Regions from separate parts of the Bacillus sp. D386 genome, predicted to be linked through region 1. Evidence: riboswitches for the same ligand, from Rfam matches in the RefSeq annotation. Region 1 holds a riboswitch; each other region holds the start of a gene.
What was found. Region 1 has a riboswitch for cobalamin ahead of FHY45_RS05725 (ABC transporter substrate-binding protein). Riboswitches for the same ligand answer to the same signal wherever they lie in the genome.
Positions count from the first base shown of each region.

Region 2: another riboswitch for cobalamin. It lies ahead of FHY45_RS18945 (FecCD family ABC transporter permease); the one in region 1 lies ahead of FHY45_RS05725 (ABC transporter substrate-binding protein).
Region 3: another riboswitch for cobalamin. It lies ahead of FHY45_RS14895 (ABC transporter substrate-binding protein); the one in region 1 lies ahead of FHY45_RS05725 (ABC transporter substrate-binding protein).

Region 1 is NZ_VEMV01000002.1:147,109-150,390, reverse strand. It holds gene FHY45_RS05730 (amidase) at 1-1,459, shown strand, start outside; cobalamin riboswitch at 1,604-1,783, shown strand; gene FHY45_RS05725 (ABC transporter substrate-binding protein) at 1,975-2,946, shown strand; gene FHY45_RS05720 (FecCD family ABC transporter permease) at 2,948-3,282, shown strand, end outside.
Region 2 is NZ_VEMV01000007.1:37,259-40,540, forward strand. It holds gene FHY45_RS18935 (tetraprenyl-beta-curcumene synthase family protein) at 1-121, shown strand, start outside; gene FHY45_RS18940 (LLM class flavin-dependent oxidoreductase) at 149-1,150, shown strand; cobalamin riboswitch at 1,198-1,343, shown strand; gene FHY45_RS18945 (FecCD family ABC transporter permease) at 1,522-2,574, shown strand; gene FHY45_RS18950 (ABC transporter ATP-binding protein) at 2,568-3,282, shown strand, end outside.
Region 3 is NZ_VEMV01000004.1:599,789-603,070, reverse strand. It holds gene FHY45_RS14900 (TetR/AcrR family transcriptional regulator) at 1-292, opposite strand, end outside; gene FHY45_RS14895 (ABC transporter substrate-binding protein) at 445-1,410, opposite strand; cobalamin riboswitch at 1,521-1,714, opposite strand; gene FHY45_RS14890 (DUF6509 family protein) at 1,741-2,043, opposite strand; gene FHY45_RS14885 (polysaccharide deacetylase family protein) at 2,194-2,883, shown strand; gene FHY45_RS14880 (antibiotic biosynthesis monooxygenase family protein) at 3,015-3,282, opposite strand, start outside.

The DNA of each region.
Region 1 (3,282 bases):
GTTAGCGAAGCTTGTAAAGGAAAAACAAGTATCCGCAATAGAATTAATAGAGGACGCATTTGAACAAATAAATGAACTAAATCCTAAAACAAATGCAGTTGTTCGAACTAGATTCGAAAAGGCAATGATGGAAACTGGAAAGTTTGAATCTATATACGGACCTTTTGCAGGAGTACCTATCTTATTAAAAGACTTATCACAATCTATTAAAGGCGAACCGATTACAGCGGGTTCAAAATTACATGTAAATCGGATTGCTAAACGGGATTCTAATTTTGTGAAAAAAATTCGTGAGGCAGGATTTGTCATTATTGGACAGACGAGTTCTCCGGAGTTTGGTCTGAAAAATATTACTGAGCCAGCTGTATATGGAGCGACACGTAATCCATGGAACCTGCAGCATTCATCGGGTGGATCAAGCGGCGGAGCATCAGCCAGTATAACTTCAGGTATGGTCCCAATTAGCGGTGCCAGTGATGGCGGCGGCTCTATTCGTATACCGGCATCATTCACTGGATTAGTAGGCTTGAAGCCAACAAGGGGAAGGACACCCGTTGGTCCAGGTGTGGGCCGCCAATGGCATGGAGCTGCGGTAGATTTTGCCTTAACCAAAACGGTTCGTGATAGTGCAGCTATGCTGGATGCCTTGCAAATCATTCAGCCGGATACTGCCTTTCAGGTACCTTTATATAATGGGAGCTATTTGAAGGAGCTTTCGAATCCATTGAAAGAAAGGTTTAAAATTGCTTTTTCCACAAAGTCTCCGGTGGGAACACCCGTTAGTGAAGAAGCTGTAGAAGCGGTACATAAGACAGTCAAATGGCTGGAACAGGCAGGGTTCACCGTTGAAGAATGTGATAATGGGGTAGATGGAATCCGCCTTATGGAAAATTACTATATTATGAATAGCGGAGAAATGGCAGCAGATATACTGTCCATTGAGGAAGCCATTGGACGGCCGATTACCGTTAATGATATAGAGATAGTCACATGGGTACTCAGAACTGCCGGGCAGAATGTATCAGCTGTTCAATTTACACGCAGTTTAGCTGAATGGGATACGGCAGCTGCACAAATGGCCAGGTTCAATGAGGATTATGATTTGTATTTGACGCCGGCAACAGCTTTCTCAGCTCCAAAGGTGGGCGAATTGACGCATACGGATGAACAGAGCTTGCAGTTATTGAAAGTAAATGAACTAAAACCCTCTGATCAGTTAGCAATGGTCTATGAAATGTTTAAACCAAGTTTAACGTATACGCCTTTTACACAGTTGGCGAACATCATCGGACAGCCTGCGATTAGCTTGCCTGTTCATATGACAGATTCTGGCTTACCCCTTGGAGTGCAATTGATGGCTCCAAAGGGAAGGGAAGATTGGCTTCTTAAAATAGGAGCGTTGTTAGAGCAATCCGATATATGGGTTGGACAGAAAGGGAATCCATATATTGGATGGTGATAAAAGTGATAGATCGACTAGAAGATGCGTGTAATTCAGTTGGTCAATTAAAACAGTCATTTCACTTGTTTATATTTATGAGAATTCCTATATATCGAAAATATCTTCCGTTTACATTTTCAACATGATATATTAATAATACGAAAATTTAAAACAATCATAAGTGCTCACTATTGTGAGGTAAAAGGGAATCCAGTGTAAATCTGGAACAGCCCCCGCTACTGTAAGAGCTGATGAAATCACGTGACCACCTTTAAATGAGGGAAGGTGTGAGAGTAAAGTGAAGCTCAGAGTCAGGAAACCTGCTTATGAATGTGTATTGCTTACTTTTCGGTGGGAAAAGGGATGGCGAACGTAGAGATGATTGTGTCTTTGCGCTGATTTTGACAGCGTTTTTTTGTCTGTGCATGAATCAAGCCTGTTTTCCTTAACCGGGAAGACAGGCTTTTTTATGTTTAATATTTCAGCGTGAATTCGCTAAATATAATAAATTTTGGAAAAGGGAGAATAGTGAGATGAAAAAGATTGCAAGCTTATCACTTTTGGTGTTCTTATCCGTTTTTGCATTGTTTGCATGCGGAAATGATGAGACAGTAAACAACCAGAAAAATGAAACAAACCAGGAAACTAGCGAGTATCCGAAAACACTGACAGATGGTCGTGGAGAAAAGGTAACAATAAAAGAAAAACCTTCAAGGATTGTTTCAACAACGTTGGCCATTGATGAATATTTATTGCCATTGGCAGAAGAGGAACGGATTGCAGCGGTTACGAAAATGTCTACAGACTCAGGGATTTCGAATGTAGCAGATCTAACAGATGGAATTGATACAAAAATTGAATCAGTCACATCTGAATTGGTGCTGTCACTTCAGCCTGATTTAGTGCTGATTCCTTCCTATGTAGATCCTGAGGTTCTTAAACAAATTGATGCAGCAGACATCACCACCTACCAACTTAAAGATGATTCCTCTATATCAGGTGTATTGGATGGTCTAATGGAGGTTGGTACCATTGTTGGCGAGGAAGATAAAGCAGAAGAAATCATAGCTGATGTCAAAAAGAGGATGTCAGATTTACAAACGAAAGCAAAAGCACAAACAGATAAAAAACGAGTGGTTTACTGGACACAGCAAAATTCTTCAGTTACTGAGAATACTACAATAGGAGAAATCATCACCTTAGCAGGCGGGATAAATGCCATTACAGAAGCGGGCATTACCGGTGAAGAGTATCCTGATTATCCGAATCTTTCAAAGGAAAAATTAGTTGAGTTAAATCCAGATGTGATTATTACAAGTGATTGGCAGTATGATGGCTCAAAAGCAACATTCGTCGAGGAATGGAAAAAGGATCCGGCACTTAAAAATCTTAAAGCCTTTAAGAATAATGAAGTGCATGTGATAGATAGCGCAAATTTAACAACGGCTTCCCATTTTGTGATTGAGGGAGCAGAAGATATTTATCAAGTTTTATATGGAGAATAATATGGTTTGTAAACAGTCTAAACAGGTTCTTATTTTTGGAATCCTGATTTGTTCCTTGCTCGTATCGTTACTTTTAGCAACCATGTATGGCGGGGTCATCGTTCCATTTACGGAAACTGTGAAAGTATTACTCTCACTGCTTCCATTTATAGAGTTTGACTATAACCCAATGTATGAAACAATCCTTGTGCAGATTCGCCTGGGGCGGGTTGTTGTGGCTGGATTAGTCGGGGCAGCCTTGGCAATATCGGGAGTCGTGATGCAAAGTGTGTTTCGCAACCCGATGGCTGACCCCGGCATAATTGGTGTTTCATCAGGTGGAGCATTCGGAGGTGT
Region 2 (3,282 bases), on a different contig from region 1:
GTCGGTTAAGCAATATACTAAAAAAATGTTAAGCCTGGGTGGCCGTTCAGCGTATTTCTTTTATTGGAATAGTAAGCTGTATCATGCGTTTAAGAGAATGAAAAAGAATAGGCGAGTCTAGCATTCAATACTAAGGGGATGGAGCAGAATGGTGAAATTAAGTATTCTAGACCAGTCACCGCGCTCTGTTGGAGAGCCTTCAGAGCAGGCACTTGCTAATACGGTCAAACTGGCAAAATTGGCTGAGGAGTGGGGATACTCAAGATTTTGGGTCAGCGAGCATCATGATAGTCAAGGCTTGGCAGGATCTTCGCCTGAGATATTGGCAACATGGATTGCTGCTCAAACAGATAAAATAAGAGTTGGAACAGGCGGTGTTATGCTGCCTCACTACAGTGCTTATAAAGTAGCTGAAAACTTCAGAGTATTATCTGGTTTAGCTCCAGGAAGAATAGATTTGGGAATCGGCAGGGCTCCTGGAGGGATGCCAAGAGCAACGCGAGCGTTGCAGGAGGGGAGAGTACAGGAACTGCATCGTTTTCCTGACCAGGTAGATGAGTTATCCTGGTATCTCTATGATCAAATACCGGAATTGCATCCTCTATATGGGTTATCGGCGACACCTACCATTACATCTCCGCCGGAATTGTGGATGCTTGGATCTAGTTCATCTAGCGCAGCTCTTGCAGCTCATAAGGGTATACCCTATAATTTTGCTTTGTTTATTAACAGTGAATATGCTGAAGAAAATATGAAGCATTACCATGAAGCATTTCGACCTACAGAGTTAGTACAGAATCCATCAGGTATGGTTACTGTATTTACAGTTTGTGCGGAATCGGACGAAGAGGCAGAATATCTGGCTGGTTCATTGGATTTATCGATGCTGTTTCTTTCACAGGGAATTATAAGAGAGGGAACACCTCACCCAAAAGAAATTCATGAAATGTCATTATCGCAGTTTGAGAAAGCTCGGATTGATTACAACAGAAGCAAGATGATTATCGGTTCTCCTAAAATGATTGGAGAAAAAATTAGAGAGCTGAGTGAACGCTTCTTTACAGATGAAATTATGCTTGTGACAATCACCCATTCATACGAGGCTAAAGAAAACTCCTTCAGATTAATTGCCAAAGAACTGTTGAAATAATAGTGGATTTGCCATTAGTCAATCAATCTATTAGAATAAGAATAAAATCTAATAAATCACTTTAAAGTGCCTCGGTACACGAGGGTAAAAGGGAAAACGGTTCAAATCCGTTGCAGCCCCCGCTACTGTACTTACTAAATCACAAGTCTGATTTAGTAAAAGCCAGGAAACCTGCTTTTAGAGTTTTAGTACTTATTTTTCGGAGGGAAAAGTAGGCTTATTGTATTCACAGGCGTGAAAAAGTGAATCCTTAGCTCAATACCATCCTGAGCTAAGGATTTTTTATGTGTTGTAGCTTATAATCTTGTTTTAAAGTGCATGAATAATCCGAGGTTCGCCGCCAGGAGTAAAGAGGAATTGAAGTATAAGTTATGAATAATAAAAATAGAACAACCGGTATTTATTTTGGGAGTATCCTGTTTTTGCTGCTCGCTGCGTTGCTCGGCCTGTTTATAGGCAGCGTGGACATGTCATTTAAAGATATTCTTGGGATTCTCTTGAAGAACGTGACCGGCCAGGAATCCTTCTATACCGGTCCAAAAAATATAGAAATGATTATTTGGAATATACGATTACCCCGGGTATTAATCGCTTTATTTGTGGGTGCCTCACTGGCACTTGCCGGTGCTGCCTTTCAGGGGCTTTTGCAAAATCCACTCGCTGATCCATATACTATTGGAATTTCTTCCGGTGCATCGGTTGGGGCAGTGATTGTTCTATTCTTTAATATCGAATTTGCTCTTTTTGGTCAGTTCACATTGCCGCTTGTTGCAATCGTGTTTAGTTTTATAACCTTGTTTATTGTATTTGGTATTACAAAGGCAGCTAGTGTTACCTATGCAAATGAGACCATTATTTTAGCCGGTATAATTATGAATTCATTCATTGGCGCTGTGGTCTCACTTATCATTGCGCTATCCTCAGGAGATCAAATGAGGGAAGTATTAAACTGGCTGATGGGCAGTGTGGCTATGAAAAATTGGGGACACGTCAGTATATTGATTCCCTTTTTTATTATAGGAGCTTCCATAATTTTATATCATTATCGTGAACTAAATGGGATGGCTCTTGGAGATCAATCCGCTCAATATAATGGTATCGATGTGAAACGAAAGAAAATAATCATTATTATCGGGGCTGGACTATTAACGGGTGCAGCAGTTGCCGTATCAGGAGCTATTGGCTTTGTTGGACTGGTTATTCCACATCTTGTTCGCCTTCTTGCTGGTGCTGATCATCGCCACTTACTGCCATTATCCATGATTATTGGAGGTGGATATCTCGTATTGGCTGACTTGATTGCACGTACGATTATCAACCCGCAGGAATTACCAATCGGTGTCATTACTGCCTTAATCGGTGCACCTGTATTTACAATCTTACTGATTAAAGAACGCATAAAAAGAAGGAATTTGACATGTTAACCGTAGAGAGCCTCAGTGCAGGCTATCATAAAAATAAGCAAGTGCTTCAGGACTTATCTATTAAGGTTGAGAGCGGAGAATTTTTTGCTCTTCTTGGTCCAAATGGAAGCGGTAAGACGACATTGATTAAAAGTATATTGGGAAAAATGGAATATAAAGAAGGGACTTCAATCATTAATGGGAAAAGGACCTCATCCTATAAAACCGGAGAATTGGCTAAAATTGCAGCCGTGTTAAGTCAGGAACATATGGTGGGTATAGATTTTACGGTGGAAGAAATCGTACTATTAGGCAGGTATCCTTATCAGGAGAAGGGATTTTTTAATCATTACCGTAGTGAGGATTACGCAATTGTTGATGAGTGTCTTGCTCAGACAAACACGCTGAAATTTAAGTATACATACTTTTCGTCATTAAGCGGAGGGGAAAAGCAACGTGTCCTTTTAGCAAAGGCTTTGGCCCAGCAGCCAAAGCTCCTGTTTCTCGATGAACCTACAAATCATCTGGATGTAAAGCATACAATCGAATTGTTAAATTTATTAAAGAGGCTCCAGCTTCAAAATGGGCTGACGATTGTCGCCATCCTCCATGATTTAAACATGGCAGCTTTATATGCAGATAGATGTGCTTTGCTTAAGGATGGAAGGAAGGTGGCGGAGGGTGGAATAGATTTACTTTATGATGAAACATTGCTTTCATCTGTATACG
Region 3 (3,282 bases), on a different contig from region 1:
AATAGCGAAGAATTCCGGCATATGCTTTATAACCAATGCGTGGTTCCCGTAAAGCTGCAAGCTTAATCTCTTCTGCAACTTCTCCAATCAAACTTTCACAAAGTGCAACAATCAAAGTCTCTTTATTGCCGAATTGTTGGTAGAACGTTGTTTTCGAGACATGTGCATACTCAACTATGTCCAGAACTGATGTATTCTTGTAACCTCTTGTAGTGAATAATTGCAGGGCTGCATATAGCATTTTATCTCTTGCTTCGGTCGGCAGGTCATTTACATATAACATTCTTATCATTCCAATCCCATGTGTGAGTACGAATACGTATTGGTATCATCATACCTACACAAAAGGGAAATTTCAACAAAATTGTTAGAAAATTTAATTTATTTTCTTCAACAAAAAAAGAGCCTCCCAAAGTAAAATGGGCGGCTCTTAAATGAAAATGTTTATTTAAATATTTCAGGATAGATTTTTTCAGCTATCAATTGCAAGCCTTCTGTTAAACGTGGTCCCGGTCTTGACACTGTGTCATTATCTACATCATAAACCTGCTTATTTTGAACGGCAGGTACCTCGGACCAAGCTTTTCTTCCATATACCTTTTCTTCTGGATTTTCAATATAATAGCCATATGTAGTAAGAATAACATCAGGATTGCGATCAATGACTTGTTCTTCATTCATTGTTACCCAACCCTCTTGATCAGCGGCAATATTCTCTGCCTGAATGATATCAAGCATTTCGTCTATATAGGTTCCGTTAGCCGCTGTATATAAATCCGGTGAGGAAGATACTTCAATCCAAACCTTCTTCTTATCTTTTATAGCACTTGCTTTCTCTTTAATTTCTGCTACTTCTTTTTTCATATCCGAAATAATTTCATCAGCTTTGTCTGATGTTCCGGTTGCTTTAGCAATCAATTCAATTGTTCCATATGCACCATCAAACGAATTGGCGTCAGGTACGATAATAACATCAATACCAGCTGTCTGGAATTGTTTAATGGTATCCTTAGCATTATTAAAATGACTGGCAGAAAGCAATAAAAGATCCGGATTTAATTCCAACACTTTTTCAATATTGATTTCTAACCCGCCGACCTTAGGTTTGTCAGCAGCTTCTGTAGGAAAATTACAATAATCTGATACACCAATGATTTTCTCTCCAAGACCTAGTGCATAGGCCGTTTCAGTATTGCTTGGCAGCAAGGATACGATCGTGTCCGGCTTTTCCTCAATCTTGATGCTTTCTCCGGATCCATCCCTTACCTCAACAGGAAAGGCTGTGGACGTTGATTCAGAAACCTCTTTCTTCTGGTTTGAGTCATCTTCAGTTGACGAACACCCAAACATTAACATAGATAGCGTAAGCATTAGCATAAATAAAAATAAATAGTTTTGCTTTTTTAGCATAGTTATTCCCCTTTCCAACATAATAAAAAAGCCTTAGCTCGAAAAAAGCTAAGGCGAAAATCCACATTAAAATAACAGGATTGGACGCCTACTTTTCCCTCCGAAAAATAGTACATACAAAAGAAAGAGCAGGTCTCCTGGCTGACGCATCAATTTACTCTGATTTACCTTCCCATGCTCTAAACAAAGAGCCGGTGGTTTACAAATCATTTCATCCGCGTATACAGTAGCGGGGGCTGCACCGGATTTGCACCGGTTTCCCTATTATCCTAATAAATAAGGCACTCTTACACTATTCAATATTTATATTTTTTATATAATCAGCTATCTTCATTCTTCTTCATATTCAACATCAGTATGTTCCCTGCAAAATTGTAAAACCATCGATAATTCATCTTCCTCAAGCTCAAAATCCAAAATACTTTGTGTTTCACTTTCTATAAACTCATATTTTGAAATTTGGTCCTGATTTTCATCCATTACATATATAACACGCAACAGAAGACCCTTATCGGTATATAGTTCATCTTCCTCGGGAACGGAAATCTCCAGTACATATTCGAACCTTTCTCCAGAAAGGATACCAAACGGGTCTTCCAGTTTCTCAACTGTATAACTTTGTATCTCGATCATCTTTATCAACCTTTCTAAAATGCTTATGTCTATTATACATGTTCAATCTCTTTATTAAACATTTTACCCAATTATTCAACTCCGTTTAGGAATATTTTTTAACAAGAATCAAAAACTATATTAAAATCACTTAATCCATAGGAGTTTATTATGCGTACTCTATCTGTTCTCACATTGCTCATTATCCAGCTTCTTATTCCATCTGAAACATTTGCAAAGACAGCCTACCTCAGTTTTGATGATGGTCCCTCAAACATCACACAGGAAATCCTCGATATCCTCAAAGTTCAGGATGTTAAGGCAACCTTTTTTGTAACGGGAACAGCCAGCCCGGGACATATGTATTTATATAAAGATATCGTAAAAAATGGACACGCTCTTGGACTGCATTCCTATTCTCATAATTATTCCAAAATCTATCGATCCAAGGATACTTTTTTTAAAGACATTACTCAACTGGAAGAATTTTTGGAAAGGGAAGTAGGCGTAAGCCCGAAAATCCTACGATTCCCCGGCGGCTCCAATAACTATGTCGCAAAACAATATGCCGGGACTGATTTAATGGATCAATTAAAGACTGAGGTAATAAAAAGAGGATATAAATATTATGATTGGAACTGCGATGCTAACGATGGATTAAATCCTCCAATTCCAGAAAAAAAATTACTTAAATTAATTATGCAAGGGGTAGGTGAAAAAGAAAATCTCTATATCCTCCTGCATGATTTTAACGGCAATACAACAATCGTGGATGGGCTTCCGGAAATCATTCGCCGTCTGAAACATAAGGGATACACCTTTAAAATAATGGATGAGTCCACACCAACTTTTGAATTTTAAAAATGATAAATACTCCTATCAGTTCAAATCGCAAATGCTGTCCATTATTCTGTAACGCTTCTTTTCTAACCTGAAATAAGGTTTACATTATAAAACAAACGCCCTTTCAGGTAGGGGCGTTTTGTTTTTTATTATTCGACTACAAGGTAATTGCCATGTTCCATATTGATTACGTATTCTGGCTTTGGGGGCTTACCTCCGTGCTCCTTGATTTTCGCTTTATGGCCAGCGATATGCTCAGGGCTCTTTTCCCATGCTTTCCATGCTTCCTCTGATTCCCAGCGGATAATCATGACAACTTCTTCTTCCCCACGCGTTGTTTTTTTCACTAATAACTCCCGACTTATAAAGCCTTCACGCTGCTCAATTAACGACGGACCTTGATCTGGCTTCTTTTTG